2 regions of the Stenotrophomonas sp. GW821-FHT02D01 genome follow, and region 2 is predicted to be linked to the other one. Evidence: riboswitches for the same ligand, from Rfam matches in the RefSeq annotation. Region 2 holds a riboswitch; the other holds the start of a gene.
The links. A riboswitch is a leader RNA that binds a small molecule or an ion and turns the genes downstream of it on or off. The one in region 2 is predicted to bind glycine.

Region 1: another riboswitch for glycine. It lies ahead of AC07UW_RS04820 (trimeric intracellular cation channel family protein); the one in region 2 lies ahead of gcvP (aminomethyl-transferring glycine dehydrogenase).

Annotation. Positions count from the first base shown of each region.
Region 1 is NZ_JBWKVP010000002.1:19,045-27,953, forward strand. It holds gene AC07UW_RS04815 (MdtA/MuxA family multidrug efflux RND transporter periplasmic adaptor subunit) at 1-1,024, opposite strand, end outside; gene AC07UW_RS04820 (trimeric intracellular cation channel family protein) at 1,311-1,928, opposite strand; glycine riboswitch at 2,013-2,116, opposite strand; glycine riboswitch at 2,130-2,219, opposite strand; gene AC07UW_RS04825 (GIY-YIG nuclease family protein) at 2,260-2,517, shown strand; gene AC07UW_RS04830 (nuclear transport factor 2 family protein) at 2,590-3,021, shown strand; gene AC07UW_RS04835 (hypothetical protein) at 3,025-3,480, shown strand; gene imm9 (Imm9 family immunity protein) at 3,860-4,336, shown strand; gene AC07UW_RS04845 (NAD(P)/FAD-dependent oxidoreductase) at 4,518-5,798, opposite strand; gene AC07UW_RS04850 (NYN domain-containing protein) at 5,920-6,714, shown strand; gene AC07UW_RS04855 (hypothetical protein) at 6,772-6,963, opposite strand; gene AC07UW_RS04860 (glutathione S-transferase family protein) at 7,042-7,662, shown strand; gene AC07UW_RS04865 (primosomal protein N') at 7,772-8,909, opposite strand, start outside.
Region 2 is NZ_JBWKVP010000007.1:113,070-121,978, forward strand. It holds gene AC07UW_RS15175 (M2 family metallopeptidase) at 41-2,011, shown strand; gene AC07UW_RS15180 (hypothetical protein) at 2,092-2,484, opposite strand; gene AC07UW_RS15185 (siderophore-interacting protein) at 2,562-3,458, opposite strand; gene AC07UW_RS15190 (multidrug effflux MFS transporter) at 3,600-4,826, opposite strand; glycine riboswitch at 5,126-5,228, shown strand; gene gcvP (aminomethyl-transferring glycine dehydrogenase) at 5,290-8,157, shown strand; gene AC07UW_RS15200 (VOC family protein) at 8,247-8,657, opposite strand; gene AC07UW_RS15205 (amino acid permease) at 8,761-8,909, opposite strand, start outside.

The DNA.
Region 1 (8,909 bases), on a different contig from region 2:
CGAGTACCACCGTGCGTCGTTGTGCCTTGTTGTCCTTGTCGATGATGTGCACGTAGTTGCCCTGACTGCCGAACTGCACGGCAGCGTCGGGAACCAGCAGCGCGGGATGCTCGCCCAGCTGCAGGCGCACATTGACGAACTGGTTGGGGAACAGCGCCTGGTCGGCGTTGTCGAACTGCGCGCGCAGCTTCAGCGTGCCGGTGGCGGTATCGATGCGGTTGTCGACGCTGGACAGGGTGCCGCTGGCGAGCTGCCGTCGTTCTTCGCGGTCCCAGCTTTCCACCGCCAGCGCCGGCTGCGCCTGCACCGCATCGAGCAGGGCGGGAAGCTCCGGCTCGGGCACGGTGAACAGCACGCTGATCGGCGCCGTCTGCGCCAGCGTGACCAGGCCTTCGGTATCGCTGGCGTGCACCAGATTGCCTACGTCCAGCCGGCGCAGGCCGACACGGCCGCTGACCGGGGCGATGATGCGCGTGTACTGCAACTGCAGGCGTGCTTCGTCCACCGATGCCTGGTCGCTGAGGCGGCGCCCCTGCAGCTGCCGCACCTTGCTCTGCTGGTCGCTCAGTTCCTGTGCCGACACGTAGTTCTGTCGCTGCAGTTCGCGATAGCGCTGCAGCTGGCGCTCGGCATTCTCCAGCTCGGCCAGGTTCTGCTGCTGCGTACCCTGTGCGTGCGCAAGCTTCACTTCGTAGGGGCGGGGATCGATCTGTGCCAGCAGGTCGCCGGCGTTGACCTGCTGGCCTTCCTGGAAATGCAGGCGCATCAGTTCGCCGTCCACGCGGCTGCGCACCACCACGCTGTGCAGCGGAGTGACCGTACCGACCGCCTTCATCCGCAGCACCAGCGGCTCGGCGCTGGCAAGGGCGATGCGTACAGGCACCGTCTTGCCGCTGCCGGCTTCGCCACTGCCCGCCTCGGCCCGCGGCCACAGCCACCACGCCAGGCCAGCGACAAGGGCAAGACCGGCAACGACCAGCAGCAGGCGGGCACGACGTGAGCGGGAGTTTTCGGCGACAGACATGGGCATCCTGCGCCCTGCGTGCACGCAGGGTCATGCGGGCCCGTCGGCACCACGAAGGGCCACGGGCAGCGGGGAGGGGGATTGTCTGGCGGGGCCGCGGACGCGGCGTGGCTGGATGCCGTCGCGCGTGCGACGGGGCGCTAATGGTAGCGGTTTACGGGGGTCGTCGCCGCGTGACCTTGGTCATGCGACCCAACCAGAAATGCCGGCTGCCGGCTGGCAACCTGTTGGAATCTGCAGGCGTGCGCAGTGCTGCCGGCCAGCGGCCGGCACCACCGTCAAACGATCAATGCACTTCGTCGTGGTACACGAACTTCGGCATTTCCCAGCGGTAATGGATCGCCAGCAGGCGCACGGCGAACCCGCCACCCAGGCAGCACAGGATCGCCGTGGCATCGGCCACGCCCCAGTGCAGCAACAGCAGATACACCGCACCGGTCAGCAGCGAGATGATGGCGTACAGCTCTTTCTGGAAGATCAACGGCACCTCGTTGCAGAGGATGTCGCGCAGCACGCCGCCGAAGGCACCGGTGAGCATGCCGGCGATCAGCACGATCGGCAGTGCATGGCCGGCCTCGCGCGCGATCGAGCAGCCGATCAGCGTGAAGGCGATCAGGCCCAGCCCGTCCAGCACCAGGAAGGTGCGGCGGAAGTGGTGCATCCAGCGCGCCACCCAGGTGGCGATCAGTGCGGCGCACACAGTGAAGCCGAGGTACTCAGGGTGTTTCACCCAGCCCAGCGGATAGTGGCCAAGCAGGATGTCGCGCAGCGAGCCGCCACCGAGGGCGGTGACACAGGCGATCATCACCACGCCGAACAGGTCCATGCGGCGGCGGCCGGCAGACAGGGCACCGGTCATGGCTTCGGCGGAAATGGCGATCAGGTAGATGATGGACAGCAGCATGGGACAGGCTCCGGGCGCGGTGTGGCCGGCCATGCATCACTATCGCCACTGCCTGCGCAATGACGGGATGACGATGACCGGTGCCGCTCCCGCTGTCCTTTTGCCTGAGAGTTCAGCGGCGTGAGCCGCGTGCCCCTTCGGCGGATCGTCCCGGGCGTGCCCGGTGACCTCTCTCCAGCTCGGCGAGTCGAATGCATGGTTGGTGGGATTCCAGCCCACCGGCCTGAGCGATCATGGGAGCCTGCGCCTTCGGCGGGCGCCAGCGCGGCGCCTCTCTCCTGCATTCGGTCGCCAGTATATCCGCTGCAGTGCAGCACGGCATAATCCGGCAATGGTTTCGCCCTCCCGCCCGTGGTTCCTGTACCTGCTCGAATGCCGCGACGGCAGCTATTACGCCGGCATCAGCACCGACGTGCAGGCCCGTTTTGCTGCACACCAGGCCGGCAAGGGGGCCCGCTACACCCGGTCGCGGCCGCCACTGCGGGTCCTGGCGGTGCGTGAGTACCCGGACCGTGCAGCGGCCTCGCGTGCCGAATGGGAGCTCAAGCGGCAGCCGCGCGAACGCAAACTGGCGTGGCTGTTGCAGTAGATCCACGCCATGCGTGGATGGGGCGCATCCGGCCATGCCATGATCGCCCAGCCCTCAGCGCTGGAGACCCGGATGTCCACCGTTGCCCTGTTGTTCGCACTTTCCGCAGCAGCAAGCCCCGCCGCCGACGCCGCCACGATCGCAGCCATCGAAGCCACCTGCCATGACTACGTGGATGGCCAGCTGGAGGCCGACCCGCAGCGCGTCGCCCGCTCCCTGCATCCGGACCTGGCCAAGCGCGCGGTGCTCGGTGATACACCGGACGAACGCCTGGGCCTGCGCCGGATGTCGAAGGAAGAGCTGGTTGCGTTGACGAAGCAGGGCGCGTTGAAGACCCCGAAAGATCAATGGGATCGCCGCTGCACGGTGCTGGACGTGACCGGCAACGCCGCATCGGTGCGGCTGGAAACCCCGTGGTTCGTCGACTACTTCCACATGGGCCGCTTCGAGCAGCGCTGGGTCATCGTCAACGCGCTGTGGTACCCGAAGCCGAAGACGGAGTGACGCATGCGTGCTGCTGGCCGTGCATGGATCGCGCTACTGCTGTTGCTGGCCTTCGTTGCCCTGCTACCGGGGCTGTTGTACCTGCTTGGGCTCGCTTGGGTGGAGGGCTGGCCGCAGCCCGCCGACCGCGCGCCCAGTGGTGTGGCGGCATGCAGCAGTGAGCCGCGCATGGGGCACCAACCGATTAGCCCCTGGAGCTTCACCGCGCAGTTTTTCGACAAGGATGCGATGAAGAAGAAGGTGCCGGATGTCGAGCGGGAGGCCTACTGGATTGCCCGCCGCCACCTGTGGCGGCAGCCGCAGCACGACATGCTGCGCTGGCATCTGAGCAGCACCGCGTTGGCGATCTGGATCACCCGGCATTGGAGTGCCGCACAGATTGCCGATACCGCGAGGAAAGAAGATTTCTGCCGGGCATGGTCGAAACGGCGGGTCCCGGGCGGTCCCATGAGGCAGTAGGGCCACGCCACGCGAGGCCGCGCCTCATGCAGCCTGCACGGGGATTCATCCACGCATGGCGTGGATCTACTCTCAGGCGTAGAACTCCTGATAGTCGTGGCCCTACTGCTTCGGTCGCCGATCATCCTGATCATCACCGAAGATGATGACCGCGCTGCGATCTATGTCGTTTCCGGCACTCGAATCTGCACTCAGGTCGTATGGGCTGCCCGCTGTCGATTGGCCTGTCGGATGGCTGCAACCGTTGAAAATCGAGATATCTCCACATGCTGTCCCACGGACCATATCGGCATAGGTCTTCGTGCGCGGAGTGGCAGATTTGTTTGATCGATCGATTTTCGGCAAACTTTGGTGTCCGGTGTTGTCCCGTAGGACGTCGATGCAATCGCAGATCAGATCCATCATTTCGAGCGAATCACCCAACATCGTTGATGCACTGGATGATGTTGAAGCCACCGACAAGGTGAATCAGTTTCTGAATGCCAGGATCCAACAGGTAAACGTCATTGACTTGGAAGGATGGCGACTGCTGGTGGGCGTGACGATCCGCAACACCAACGCCATTGGAATCTTCAAGCGCGCGAGGCGATTTCCTTCCGATAAGGAATTCGAGCTGAGTATCTCCATCCCCGTGCCCGGCGTCGACGATGCGCAGTACGGTTTGCCTGACAATGCCCTATGTGGAAAGGGCTTCTTCTCTCCCGTGAATGATGCGAAGTTCCATGTCATCAGCCCGCAGTATTCAAAGTATCAGGGGCTACAGGAATATGTCGTGGGTAGCGCGGAACGTGCTATCGACATGGCGTTTGAATTGGGCTTCAGTTGCAACGGAAAGGTGATTCGATATGTTGCTTGATGAGTGCGGCGGAAGGCACAGCCATCATTCCTGACTGCGGCTGCTCAAAATACACGGGGCTGACGCGTGGCTGAAGATGGGGGGAGTGCGGGAACTCATCCACGCATGGGGTGGATCTACTGCAGGGGCGGGTCAGAGCCCTTTCCTGCGGAAAGGGATCCGACCCCGTTGCACGTGGACCCTACCGCTTCGGTCGCCGGTCTTCGCGGTCGTCGCCGAAGATGATCCGCGCGCTGCGCTGATAGCTCCAGTACGCCACCGCCCAGTTCAACAGCACCACGACGCGGTTGCGGAACCCGATCAGGAAGAACACGTGCGCGGCCAGCCAGAACCACCAGGCCAGCACGCCGGACAGCTGCAGCTTGCCCAGGTGCACGATCGCGGCCATGCGGCCGATGGTGGCCAGGTTGCCGAAGTCGGCGTACTTGAACGGCCCGGGTGCGGGCTTGTCGTGCAGGCGTGCGCGGATCGTTTCAGCAACATACTTGCCCATCTGCTTGGCGGCAGGCGCAACGCCCGGTACCGGCTTGCCGTTGGCCTGGTTCAGCGCAGCAAGGTCGCCGGCCACGAACAGTTCCGGGTGACCAGGCAGGGTCAGGTCGGGCTGCACCTGCACGCGACCGGCGCGGTCCAGCGGTACGTCCAGAGTGCGCGCCAGCGGTGAGGCGGCCACGCCGGCGGCCCAGACCACGGTGCGCGCGGGCACGAACTGGTCGCCCAGGTTGAAGCCCTGTCCATCGATGTGGCTCACCGGCGTGCCGGTCATCACTTCCACGCCCAGCTTTTCCAGCTGCCGGCGTGCCTTCAGCGAAAGCACTTCGGGGAAGGTGGACAACACGCGCGGACCGGCCTCGACCAGCCGTACCTTGGCGCTGGCCGGATCGATGTGGCGGAATTCATTGCGCAGCGTATGCCGGGCGATTTCCGCGAGGGTGCCGGCCAGCTCGACGCCGGTCGGCCCACCGCCCACCACGGCAAAGCTCAGCCATGCCGCCTTCTTTTCCGGGTCCGGTTCGGCTTCGGCGCGTTCGAACGCCAGCAGCAGTTTGCGGCGCAGGGCGATGGCATCGTCCAGGGTCTTCAGGCCGGGCGCATCGTCCGCCCATTCGTCGTGGCCGAAGTAGGCATGGGTGGCGCCGGTGGCCAGCAGCAGGCTGTCGTAGTCCAGCGTGCTGCCATCGGCCATGCGCACCTGGCGGGCCTGCTTGTCGATGGCTACCACTTCGCCCAGCCGCACCTCCACGTTGCGCTGGTGGCCGAGGATATGGCGCAGCGGTGCGGCGATATCCGGAGCGGACAGCCCGGCGGTGGCCACCTGGTAAAGCAGCGGCTGGAACAGGTGGTGGTTGCGACGGTCGACCAGGGTGATGCGTATGCGTTCGCGGGCCAGCGCACGGGTGGCCCACAGGCCGGCGAAACCGCCGCCGACAACGACCAGGTGGGGGACGCGATCACGACTCATCGACTCACTCCAGGGGGGCATGGGGGAAGTGCCTGGCATCTTCGCACGGCCGCTCCTTGTCACGTCAGCGTGCATCGGGATCGGCGATACTCGGGTTCAGGCAACTGCCCGTGAGGAGTCCATGAGCGAACCGGAAAAGCGCATCGCCCTGTTGATCGACGCCGACAATGCACCGGCCTCGAAGATCGACGAAGTCCTGGCCGAGGTCGCGCGCTACGGTGTGGCCAACGTCCGCCGTGCCTACGGCAACTGGAAGAGCCCTCGGCTGAAAGGCTGGGAGGCGGTGCTGCACGAGTACGCGATCCGGCCGATCCAGCAGTTCGCCTACAGCAAGGGCAAGAACGCGTCGGACATGGCGATGGTGATCGACGCGATGGATCTGCTGTACGCGCGCAACCTCGATGGTTTCGCGATCGTGTCCAGCGATGCCGACTTCACCCCGATGGTGATGCGCCTGCTGACCGATGGCGTGAAGGTGTATGGCTTCGGCGAAAAGAAAACGCCGGAACCCTTCGTCAACGCGTGCTCGAAGTTCACCTACCTCGAAGCGTTGGGCCAGACCCACGCCAGCGTGCAGGATGTGGAGCAGGCAGCGAACGAACAATCATCGAACGGACAGGCGCCCAGCGAGCAGGCCACCAGCGATGATGCGCGCCCACGCAAGAGCGGGGCGGAGATGCGCAGCGACACGCGTCTGGTGAAGATGCTGCGCCGTGCGGTGTCCTCGGCAGAAGGCGAGGATGGCTGGTCGCACCTGGGTCCGGTCGGCAGCCAGATCGGCAACCAGGCCTCGTTCGATCCGCGCAACTACGGTTACGGAAAACTCAGTGACCTGCTGGCGGCGATTGGTTTGTTCGAACTGAAGAAGGACGGTAAATCCTCCTACGTACGCGCGCTGCCGAAGAAGAACCGGTAGCGCCGGGCGTTGCCCAGCGTGTGCCGGTCGCGCAGCACTGCGGAAGACACGGTGAGGCTACAGCGTACGTGCGCTGGAGCCGGCGTAGCCTTCCGCAAATCCGTTGGCGAAGTCTTCAACGCCATTGAAGGCCAGCAGCAGTACGCCGGCGCACAGCAGCATGTTGCGGTTCGAGCGCCGGTACCCGAGCACCAGCATCACCAGTCCTGCTGCCAGAAGCGTGTAGTTCACTGCATCCCATGCGGTCATGTCGTCTCTCCCTGTGGATGGGCGTATCGTAGCGGCTCCGCGCCATCGCGGCGCACTGCTGCACGCAAGGAAACCCGCATGTTGAAGATCTGGGGCCGCCGCAATTCCAGCAACGTCCGCAAGGTGCTGTGGTGCGCCGAGGAAATCGGCCTGCCGTACGAGTCCATCGAAGTGGGTGGCAGCCACGGTGGCACGCAGTCGCCGGAGTACGTGGCGATGAACCCGAACGGCCTGGTGCCGGTGATCGAAGACCACGGCCTGCCGCTGTGGGAGTCGAACACCATCGTGCGCTACCTGAGCGCGCGCTATTCGCTGGGCACGCTGTATGCCGAAGATCCGATGGAACGCGCCCAGGCCGAAAAGTGGATGGACTGGAGCACCTCGCGGATGGCGCCCCTGTACTCCGAACTGATCTGGGGCATCATGCGCACCGCACCGGCCGACCGCGATGAGGCGCGCATCAATGCGGCGATCGTGCGCGCCGGTGATTTCCTGGCGCTGCCCAACGCAACCCTGGCCAAGCAGCCGTGGCTGTCGGGCGAGACGTTCGCCATGGGTGACATCGCGCTGGGCTCGTTGATCTACGCGTGGTTCGAGCTGCCGATCCAACGCCCGGACCTGCCGCACCTGGCCGAGTGGTATGCACGCCTGCGCGAACGCCCGGCGTACCAGCGCGGCGTGATGTCACCGATGACGTAAGCGAAGGGGCGACGTTCGGGGTCAGAGCCCTTTTCTGCGGGGATCCGACCTCAAGCCATCGGGGCCGGATCCCACCCAGCGGGTGGGCTCCGACCCCAGCGCGTTGCCCTCAGTACAGATCCGTCGGATCCACATCCAGCGACCAGCGCACCTTGCGTGCCTCCGGCAGCGCGTACAACTGCGGCACCAGCTGTGCCAGTACCCCATGCAGCGGCGGCCGCTGTGCCGCCGACAGCAGCAGCTGCGTGCGCTGATAACCGGCACGGCGTGGCATCGGCGCCGGCATCGGCCCGTAGGCCTCCACCATGTCCTGTTCACCCAGCAGTTTCCGCGCAGCGAGCAGGAACGCGTTGGCGTGCTCGACCTGCTGCGCTTCGGCACGCATCAATGCCAGGTGCGCGAAGGGCGGGAACCCGGCTGCCTGGCGCTGGTTGAGTTCGGCCTGCGCGAACGGGTGGTAGCCACCGTTCACCAGCGTCTCCAGCAGCGGATGGCCCGGATGATGGGTCTGCAGCCACACTTCACCCGGATCGCGCGCGCGACCGGCGCGGCCGGCTACCTGGATCAGCTGCTGCGCCAGTTTTTCGCTGGCGCGGAAATCGGCCGAGAACAGGCCTTCGTCGATGCCCACCACCACCACCAGCGTCAGCTTGGGCAGGTCGTGGCCCTTGGCCAGGATCTGCGTGCCGACCAGGATGCCGGGCGCGTTGCCAAGCTTGGCCAGCTGCTGCTCCAGTGCATCGCGGCGGGCGGTGGTGCCACGGTCGATGCGCACCACCGGAAAATCGGCGAAGGCACTGACCAGGTGTTCTTCCAGTCGCTCGGTGCCGATGCCCTGTGGCTGCAGCGCCAGGCTGCCACAGGCGGGGCAGGCCAGTGGTGCCGGCTGCCGCGCACCGCAGTGGTGGCATTGCAGGCGACGGCCACCGCCATGCACGGTCATCGGTGCATCGCAGCGGTTGCAGGGTGCAGTCCAACCGCAGTCGTGGCACAGCAGCACCGGTGCATAGCCGCGGCGGTTCTTGAACACCAACACCTGCTGGCCACGCTGCAGGTGTTCGCCGATGCCGGCCAGCACGTCGGCGGAAAGGCCATCGCGCAGCGGACGCTTGCGGACGTCGAGGATGCGCACGCGCGGCGGTCGGGCATCACCGGCGCGCTGTTTCAGGCGCAGGTGCTCATAGCGGCCGGCATAGGCGTTGTGCAGGGTTTCCAATGACGGCGTGGCGCTGCCCAGCAGCACCGGA
Region 2 (8,909 bases):
CACTAGCCTTCGGCGGTCGTTCACCACCCAAGGATCGCCCGTGAAACACCGTCATCTCCTGCTGGCCGCGGCAGTCGCCGCCGCCACGCTGGCCCTGGCCGCCTGCAAGAAGGAAGCCGCCCCAGGCACCGAGACCGCCAGCAGCAGCGCAGCGGCCGGCGAAACCGCCGACCAGTTCGTGGCCCGCATCAATGCCGAATTCAAGGCGGCCTACCCGGAGATGACCTCGGCGCAGTGGCTGTCCTCGACCTACATCAACAGCGATTCAGAGCGCATCGCAGCCAAGGCCAACGAGCGTTCGCTGACCCAGCTCAACAGCTGGATCGAGCAGGCCGGCAAGTTCGATGGCAAGCCGATGAGCGAAGACAGCAAGCGCGCGATCCACCTGCTGAAGCTGATGTCGTCGATGCCGGCGCCGCGCGACCCGGCCAAGCTGGCCGAACTGACCCAGATCGCCACCCGCATGGAAGGCAGCTACGGCGCAGGCAAGTACTGCACCGACGCCAACGATCCCAACTCCTGCCGCCAGCTGGGCGAACTGGAGCAGGTGCTGGCGCGCAGCCGCGACTATGACCAGCAGCTCGATGCCTGGCAGGGCTGGCACAGCACCACCAAGAGCATGCGCGGTGATTACCAGAAGTTCGTCGGCCTGGTGAATGAAGGTGCAAAGGGCATGGGCTTCACCGATGCCGGGCAGATGTGGCGCAGTGGCTATGACATGCCGCCGGAGCAGATCGGCCCGGAAACCGATCGCCTGTGGGAACAGGTCAAGCCGATGTACGAGCAGCTGCACTGCTACGCGCGGGGCAAGCTGGACAAGACCTATGGCAAGGACAAGGCCGAGGTGGGCAACGGCCTGATCGCCGCGCACCTGATGGGCAACATGTGGCAGCAGGACTGGTCCAACCTGTGGGACCAGCTGGAACCGTACCCGGGCGCCGGCAGCCTGGACATCACTGCAGCGCTGGAGAAGCAGTACCAGACCAACCTGAGCGCGGCGCTGGCCAAGGCCGGCAAGGATGCGAACGTGGCCGCGCAGTACAAGGCGCAGCGCGAGGCCGAACTGCGCACCGCCAAGCAGATGACCGAGCGTGCACAGGACTTCTACGTATCGCTGGGCATGCCGTCGTTGCCGCAGTCGTACTGGGACAAGACCCAGTTCATCAAGCCCGATGACCGCGACGTGGTCTGCCACGCCAGTGCGTGGGACATGAACATGGAAGGCGATGTGCGCACCAAGATGTGCATCAAGCCCAACGAAGAGAACTTCACCACCATCTACCACGAACTGGGCCACATCTATTACGACCTGGCCTACAACCCGCTGCCGCCGCTGTTCCAGGGTGGTGCCAACGATGGCTTCCATGAAGCGATCGGCGACACCATCGTGCTGGCGATGACGCCGAAGTACCTCAGCTCGATCGGGCTGGTCGACGCGCCGACCGAGAGCCGCGAAGCGGTCATCAACAACCAGATGCGCATGGCGCTGTCGGGTGTGTCGTTCCTGCCGTTCGGCCTGATGATCGACCGCTGGCGCTGGGGCGTGTTCGATGGTTCGATCACCGCGGACAACTACAACAAGGCATGGTGGGACCTGAAGGCCAAGTACCAGGGCGTGGCCCCGGCCAGCGCCCGTGGCGAGGAATTCTTCGACCCGGGTGCCAAATACCACGTGCCGGGCAACACCCCGTATACCCGCTACTTCCTGGCGCGCATCCTGCAGTTCCAGTTCTACAAGGGCCTGTGCGATGCCTCCGGCTTCAAGGGTCCGCTGCACGAGTGCACCTTCTACGGCAACAAGGAAGCCGGCCAGAAGTACTGGGCGATGCTGAGCAAGGGCGCCAGCCAGCCGTGGCAGGCCACGCTGAAGGAACTGACCGGCTCGGACAAGCTCGATGCCGGCCCGATGATCGAGTACTTCAGCCCGGTCAACGCGTGGTTGAAGCAGCAGAACGAAGGCCAGATGTGCGGTTGGCAGGCCAACGCGGCACCGGCAGCGGCGGCGAAATGAAAAAAGGGGCGGGTCCGCGAGGATCCGCCCCTTTCCATTTCGGTAGTGCCGGCCGCTGGCCGGCATTGCCGCAATGAGGATCAGTTGCTCTTCTTCGCCGCCAGCTGCGCGGCCAGCGCGGCCTTGAATTCCTCGAAGGTCTGCCCCTTTTCGTTGGCTTCGGCCTGCGCCGCATCGCGCAGCGCATCCGAATAGATCAGGCGCACCGGCGTGCCCTGCCGTTCGTGCAGTTCACCGGCCTGCATGATCAGCGCCAGTACCTGGGCCGCACTCTCGCTTTGGCCGGCGATGCGGCCATCCATGCCCAGCACCCATTCGCCATCGCGACGGACGATGCCGGCCAGCAGCGTGCGCTGCGTGTCGCGCAGCTCGGCGTGCGGCTCGACGGGCGAGGCAGTGGCGGCGGCCTTGTTGGCAGCCTGCTGTTCCTGGCGACGGCGCTGGTCGCGGCGGGATTTGGAAGAGGTCGACATCAGTGGGGCTTGCATTGCGGGGGCGCAAGGATAACCCACACCCCCTGCATGCCGGTTCACGCCGGTGCGGTAGCGGCTCAGTCCAGTACCCGCCCCTGCCGCCAGTACCCCATGAAGGTGATCGCGCGGCGATCCAGGCCGCAGTCCTTCAGCAGATACCGGCGGATCGCCATCACCGCGCCGGCCTCGCCCGCTACCCAGGCATACAGCGCGCCGTCCGCGCTGGCGTCAGCCTGCTCCCACAGGATCTGCGCATCAACGTCGATGTCGTCCAGCTCGGCAGCCTCGGCAACGGTCGCGGGCGCCGCCAGCCGCGCCTGCACCGCCTGCAGCAACCGCTGCCCATGGGCCTGCTGCCCGCGTGGCAACCACACCAGTTCGGCCGTGGCCGGGGCCTTCAATGGCACCGCATCACCGGCCTGGGCGATCTCCAGCAGGGCCAGCGTGCGCGGCGGATCGGTCAGCCCGGCCAGTTCCTCGAGGATGCCGGCCACCGCCGGCAATGCGGTCTCATCGGCCACCAGCAGCACCTGGCCTACCCCGGCTGGCGGCTTCCATTCCCAGCCCTCGCTGCTGTCCGCACAGTCGGCATCGGGGGCCAGCAGCACCACGCGGTCGCCCGGCCGTGCATGCGTGGCCCAGCGCGAGGCCGGTCCGGTCTCGCCATGCAGCACGAAGTCGACGTCGACCTCGCACTCGCCGGCACGCAGTTGGCGGAGGGTAAAGGTGCGCATCGGCGGCCGCGCCTCATCGGGCAGTGCCCGGTAACGGACATACCAGTCTTCGCCGCTGGGCACGTCCGGCGCGTCCTGGCCGGGCAAGGGGAAAAACACCTTGATACGCTGGTCCGGGCCTTCGGTCTTCATGCGCGCCACGTCGGCGCCGGTGAACACCATGCGGTCCAGGGAAGGAGAAAGAACGCGGCGCTCCTTCAGCGCCACCTCGAACAGGCGGTAGGTCTGCTGCGCAGCCATGCGGGTACCTCATGCGACGACATCGGAATGGCTGGCTGTCGTGCACCCACGAACCGGCTCGCTGGAAACCCCAGCCTACTCCCTGCCCGCAGCGCCACAACGGATCCGCGCGTGATGACGCGCCCTACCCCTGCGCGACGCTCAATGCGCCGTGCCGGCTGCCTCTGATGCGCGCTCGCGCTGGTGCTCCCAGTACCAGAACACGAAGCCAGCCGCGAAGAAGCCCGCCTGTCCCAGTGCCAGGTGCAGCGGGTTGTTGTGCAGCAGCGGCGATACCACGCCAGCCACCACGGTGCTGATCATCAGCTGCACGAACGCCTGCAGCGACGACGCCAGGCCGCGCTGCAGCGGATACATGTCCAGCACCGCCAGCGCCAGGATCGGGAAGATCAGCGCCATGCCCATGCCGCCAAGGAAGATCGGCATCACCGCCCACGGCAGCGCGAACTGCGGCGCCAGGGTGACGTAGCCGATGTTCAGCACGGCAGAGACCGCACACAGGGTGAAACCGAGCGCGACCTGCCGGGTCGGTGTGCTGTGCCCGGCCATGCGCCCGGACAGGAACGAACCGGTGGTCATGCCGCCGATGGTGGGAATGAACAACCACGCAAAGCCACCTTCACCCAGATGCAGGTGCTGCATCACGATGGCCGGCGCCGAGGAGATGTACAGGAAGATGCCGCCGAACCCGATGCTGCCGGCCAGGGCCAGGCGCAGGAACCGCGGATTGAAGCCGATCCGCACGTAATCGCGCAGCAACGTGCGTGGCGACAGGGCGATCCGCGCCTCCACCGGATGGGTTTCCGGCAGGAAGCGCGCGGTGGCCGCCAGCAGCACCAGCGCGAATACCACCAGGAACCAGAAGATCAGCGGCCAGCCGGCACCGCTGAGCAGGATCCAGCCACCGATGATCGGCGCGATGGCCGGGGCGATACCGAACAGCATCGACACCTGGCTCATCAGCCGCTGCGCGTCGTGGCCGTGGTACAGATCGCGGATCACCGCGCGGCCGACGATCATGCCCACGCCGGCGGACAGGCCCTGCAGTGCGCGGAACGCCAGCAGCGTGGTCAGGTCGGTAGACAATGCACAGCCCACCGAGGCGCCGACGAAGATCACCAGGCCGCCGAGGATCACCCGCTTGCGCCCCCACGCATCGGACAGCGGGCCATGGGCCAGGCTCATCAGGCCGTAGAACAGCAGGTAGACGCTGATGGTCTGCTGCACCGCCACCTCGTCCACCGCCAGGCGCTGGGCCAGCTGCGGAAACGCGGGAAAGATGGTGTCGATCGAGAACGGACCGAACATGGCCAGGCCAGCGAGCAACAGGGCCATGCGGCGGGTGGAAGGAGCAACGGCGGCGGTCATCGGGCAAGCGTCCGGCAGGGCCATGCGTGACACGCACGGCGGGCGCCGATCCCCTGCAGCAGGGACGGCGCCAGATGAATACGAGAATCCCACCATCATAGGTGGGGAATGCGCGCGATGCCATGCACGGATGCACAGAACGCACGCCCGGGCCATCGGCCATTCAGCCCTGTGAGGCCAGCCCGGGCCACCGTCAGGCGCCGGCAACGAGCTATAATCGGCGGGCAACACGGTGGGAGAAGCAGGTCACCGCTGCCGAAGGCGCAACGCCCGTAATCGCTCAGGCCCGATACCACCCGTAACAGAACTCTGGAGAGACCGGTTCGATCCGGCGCCGAAGGGGCACGAAGCTGCGGTTTTCCGCGCTTTTAAACTCTCAGGCAAAAGGACAGAGGGGCGCCCGCAGACCGCCGACCGGCGGCTTGTGCCCGTGCGTGTGCCCTTTCCTGACGGATCCTTCGCCATGTCCCAGAACACCCCTTCCCTGCGTGAGCTCGAGCACCATTCGGCGTTCGTCGAGCGCCACATCGGCCCCAACGATGCCGAGATCGCGCAGATGCTCGGCGTCATCGGCCACGCCTCGCTGGATGCGATGACCGATGCCATCGTGCCGGCCAAGATCAAGTCGCCGGCACCGCTGGCGCTGCCGGAGTCGATCACCGAAGTGCAGGCGCTGGCGAAGATCCGCGCGATCGCCGACAAGAACACCGTGCTGCGCAGCTTCATCGGCCAGGGCTACTACGGTACCCACACGCCGAACGTTATCCTGCGCAACATCCTGGAAAACCCGGCCTGGTACACCGCCTACACCCCGTACCAAGCGGAAATCTCGCAGGGCCGCATGGAAGCGCTGATCAACTTCCAGACCCTGTGCGCCGACCTGACCGGCATGGAAATCGCCAACGCCTCGCTGCTGGACGAAGCCACGGCCGCCGCTGAAGCGATGACCCTGGCCAAGCGCTCGGCCAAGTCGAAGTCGGACACCTTCTTCGTGCACGACGCCGTGCACCCGCAGACGCTGGAACTGCTGCGCACCCGCGCCGAGCCCATGGGCATCGTGCTGCGCGTGGGCACCCCGGCCGAAGCGCTGGAAGCAGAAGCCTTCGGCCTGCTGCTGCAGTACCCGGACACCTTCGGCCAGGTGGGCGACTACAAGGCACTGGTCGATGCCGTGCACGCGCGCGGCGGCCTGGTGGCCGTGGCCACCGACCTGCTGGCACTGACCCTGCTGGCTGCCCCGGGCGAATGGGGTGCGGACATCGTGGTCGGCAACAGCCAGCGTTTCGGCGTACCCTTCGGCTTCGGTGGCCCGCATGCTGCGTTCATGGCCTGCCGTGACGCCTACAAGCGTTCGATGCCGGGCCGCCTGATCGGCGTCTCGATCGACGCACAGGGCAACCCGGCCTACCGCCTGACCCTGCAGACCCGCGAACAGCACATCCGCCGCGAGAAGGCCACCTCCAACATCTGCACCGCACAGGTGCTGCTGGCGGTGATGGCCTCGATGTATGCCGTCTACCACGGTCCGGAAGGCCTGACCCGCATCGCCCGCCGCACCCATCGCCTGGCCGCCATCCTGGCCAGCGCGCTGCGCACTGCCGGTGTGCAGGTCGGTGCCGACTTCTTCGACACGCTGCACGTCACCGGTGTCGACGCCGACGCGATCCATGCCAAGGCCCGTGCCGCCGGCTACAACCTGCGTGCGATCGACAGCAGTTCGGTCGGCATCAGCCTGGACGAGACCGCCACCCGCGCCGACATCGTCGCCGTAGGCGCGCTGTTCGGTGCCACCGTTGATGTGGACGCGCTCGATGCCAGCACCCCCGATGCGCTGCCGGCCGGCCTGCTGCGCCAGTCCGCGTTCCTGACCCACCCGGTGTTCAACACCCACCACAGCGAGCACGAACTGCTGCGCTACCTGCGTTCGCTGGCCGACAAGGACCTGGCGATGGACCGCACGATGATCCCGCTGGGCTCGTGCACCATGAAGCTCAACGCCACCGCCGAAATGATCCCGGTGACCTGGCCGGAGTTCTCGCAGATCCACCCGCTGGTGCCGGCCGAGCAGGCGCTGGGCTACAAGGAACTGATCGATTCGCTGGAAGCGATGCTGGTCGAGTGCACCGGCTACGACGCCGTCAGCCTGCAGCCGAACTCCGGTGCGCAGGGCGAATACGCCGGCCTGCTGGCGATCCGCGCCTACCACCGCTCGCGTGGCGAAGACCACCGTGACATCTGCCTGATCCCGGATTCGGCGCATGGCACCAACCCGGCCTCGGCGCAGATGTGCGGCATGAAGGTCGTGGTCACCAAGACCGATGCCAACGGCAACGTCGACGTCGAAGACATCCGCCTCAACGCCGAGAAGTACAGCGACCGCCTGGCCGCGATCATGATGACCTACCCGTCCACGCACGGCGTGTTCGAGGAAGAGGTGGTGGAGATCTGCGAGATCATCCACAAGCATGGCGGCCAGGTGTACACCGACGGTGCCAACATGAACGCCCTGGTCGGCGTGGCCAAGCCGGGCAAGTGGGGTTCGGACGTTTCGCACCTGAACCTGCACAAGACCTTCTGCATCCCGCACGGCGGCGGCGGCCCGGGCGTTGGCCCGTGTGCGGTCAAGTCGCACCTTGCCCCGTTCCTGCCGGGCAAGCTGGGCGACAACGGTCCGGTCGGCATGGTCAGCGCCGCCAGCTTCGGCAGCGCCTCGATCCTGCCGATCAGCTGGATGTACATCGCGATGATGGGCACCGAAGGCCTGCGCAAGGCCACCCAGGTCGCCCAGCTCAACGCCAACTACATCGCCAAGCGCCTGGCCCCGCACTTCAAGACCCTGTACACCGGTCGCAACGGCCTGGTCGCGCACGAGTGCATCCTGGACGTGCGTCCGCTGGAGAAGACCAGCGGCATCGGTGCCGAAGACGTGGCCAAGCGCCTGATCGACTTCGGCTTCCATGCCCCGACCCTGAGCTTCCCGGTGGCCGGCACGCTGATGGTCGAACCGACCGAAAGCGAATCGCTGCACGAGCTGGACCGCTTCATCGACGCGATGATCCAGATCCGCGAAGAGATCACCGCGATCGAAGACGGCCGCCTGGACCGCGAGGACAACCCGCTGAAGAACGCCCCGCACACGGCCACGGCCGTGACCGCCAGCGAGTGGACCCACGCCTACCCGCGCGAGCTGGCCGCCTTCCCGCTGCCGAGCCTGAAGCTGCAGAAGTACTGGCCGCCGGTAGCCCGCGTCGACAACGTGTACGGCGACAAGAACGTGATGTGTGCCTGCATCCCGGTCGATGCCTACAAGGATGACGAAGTCGAGGCGTAAGCCATCGCGGCATCGGTAAGAGAACGGCCCGCGCAAGCGGGCCGTTCTCGTTTTCCAGTAGATCCACGCCATGCGTGGATGCTTTGCCGTCATGGGTCGGGCATCTGCCCCAGGCTCAACTGCCACGACACGCCGAAGCGGTCCTGCACCCAGCCGTAGCGGCTGCTGAAATCCTGCTCGCCCACCGGCATCAGCCAGTGCCCGCCGTCACCCAGCACGCGCGCGGCACGCTCGAACGATTCGGCGCCGGAACACTCGACGAACAGCGACATCGAGGGCGTGAACGTGAAGTCGTGCACATCCAGGCTGTCAAAGCACAGGTAGTGGGTGCCGCCGAGCAGGAAAATGGCCTGGCGGACCTGCCCGGGCACGCCCGCGCCTGCCCCGTCCGGGTGGCGCTGCAGGGCCAGCAGGCGGAATTCGGCGAAGGCTTCGGCGTACAGGGCCAGCGCCGCTTCGGCCTGGCCGGTGAACATCAGGAAGGGACGGCTGCGCAGCATGCGGTGCTCCCGTTCGTCGGGCCGGTGATGGCCCACCCGATCAGGATGGCACGGCGGATGTGCAGCCTCCGTGGTAGTGCCGGCCGCTGGCCGGCAACGCCGATCAGGCCTCGCGCATGCGCCGGGCGATGGCGCTGCTGGCCGCGATGGTCGCCGTCAGCGCCACCATCGACAGGAACTGCAGGCGCGTATGCGCTTCACTGAGCAGCAGGCCGAAGATCAGCGCCAGGATCGCCAGCGCACAGACGGTCA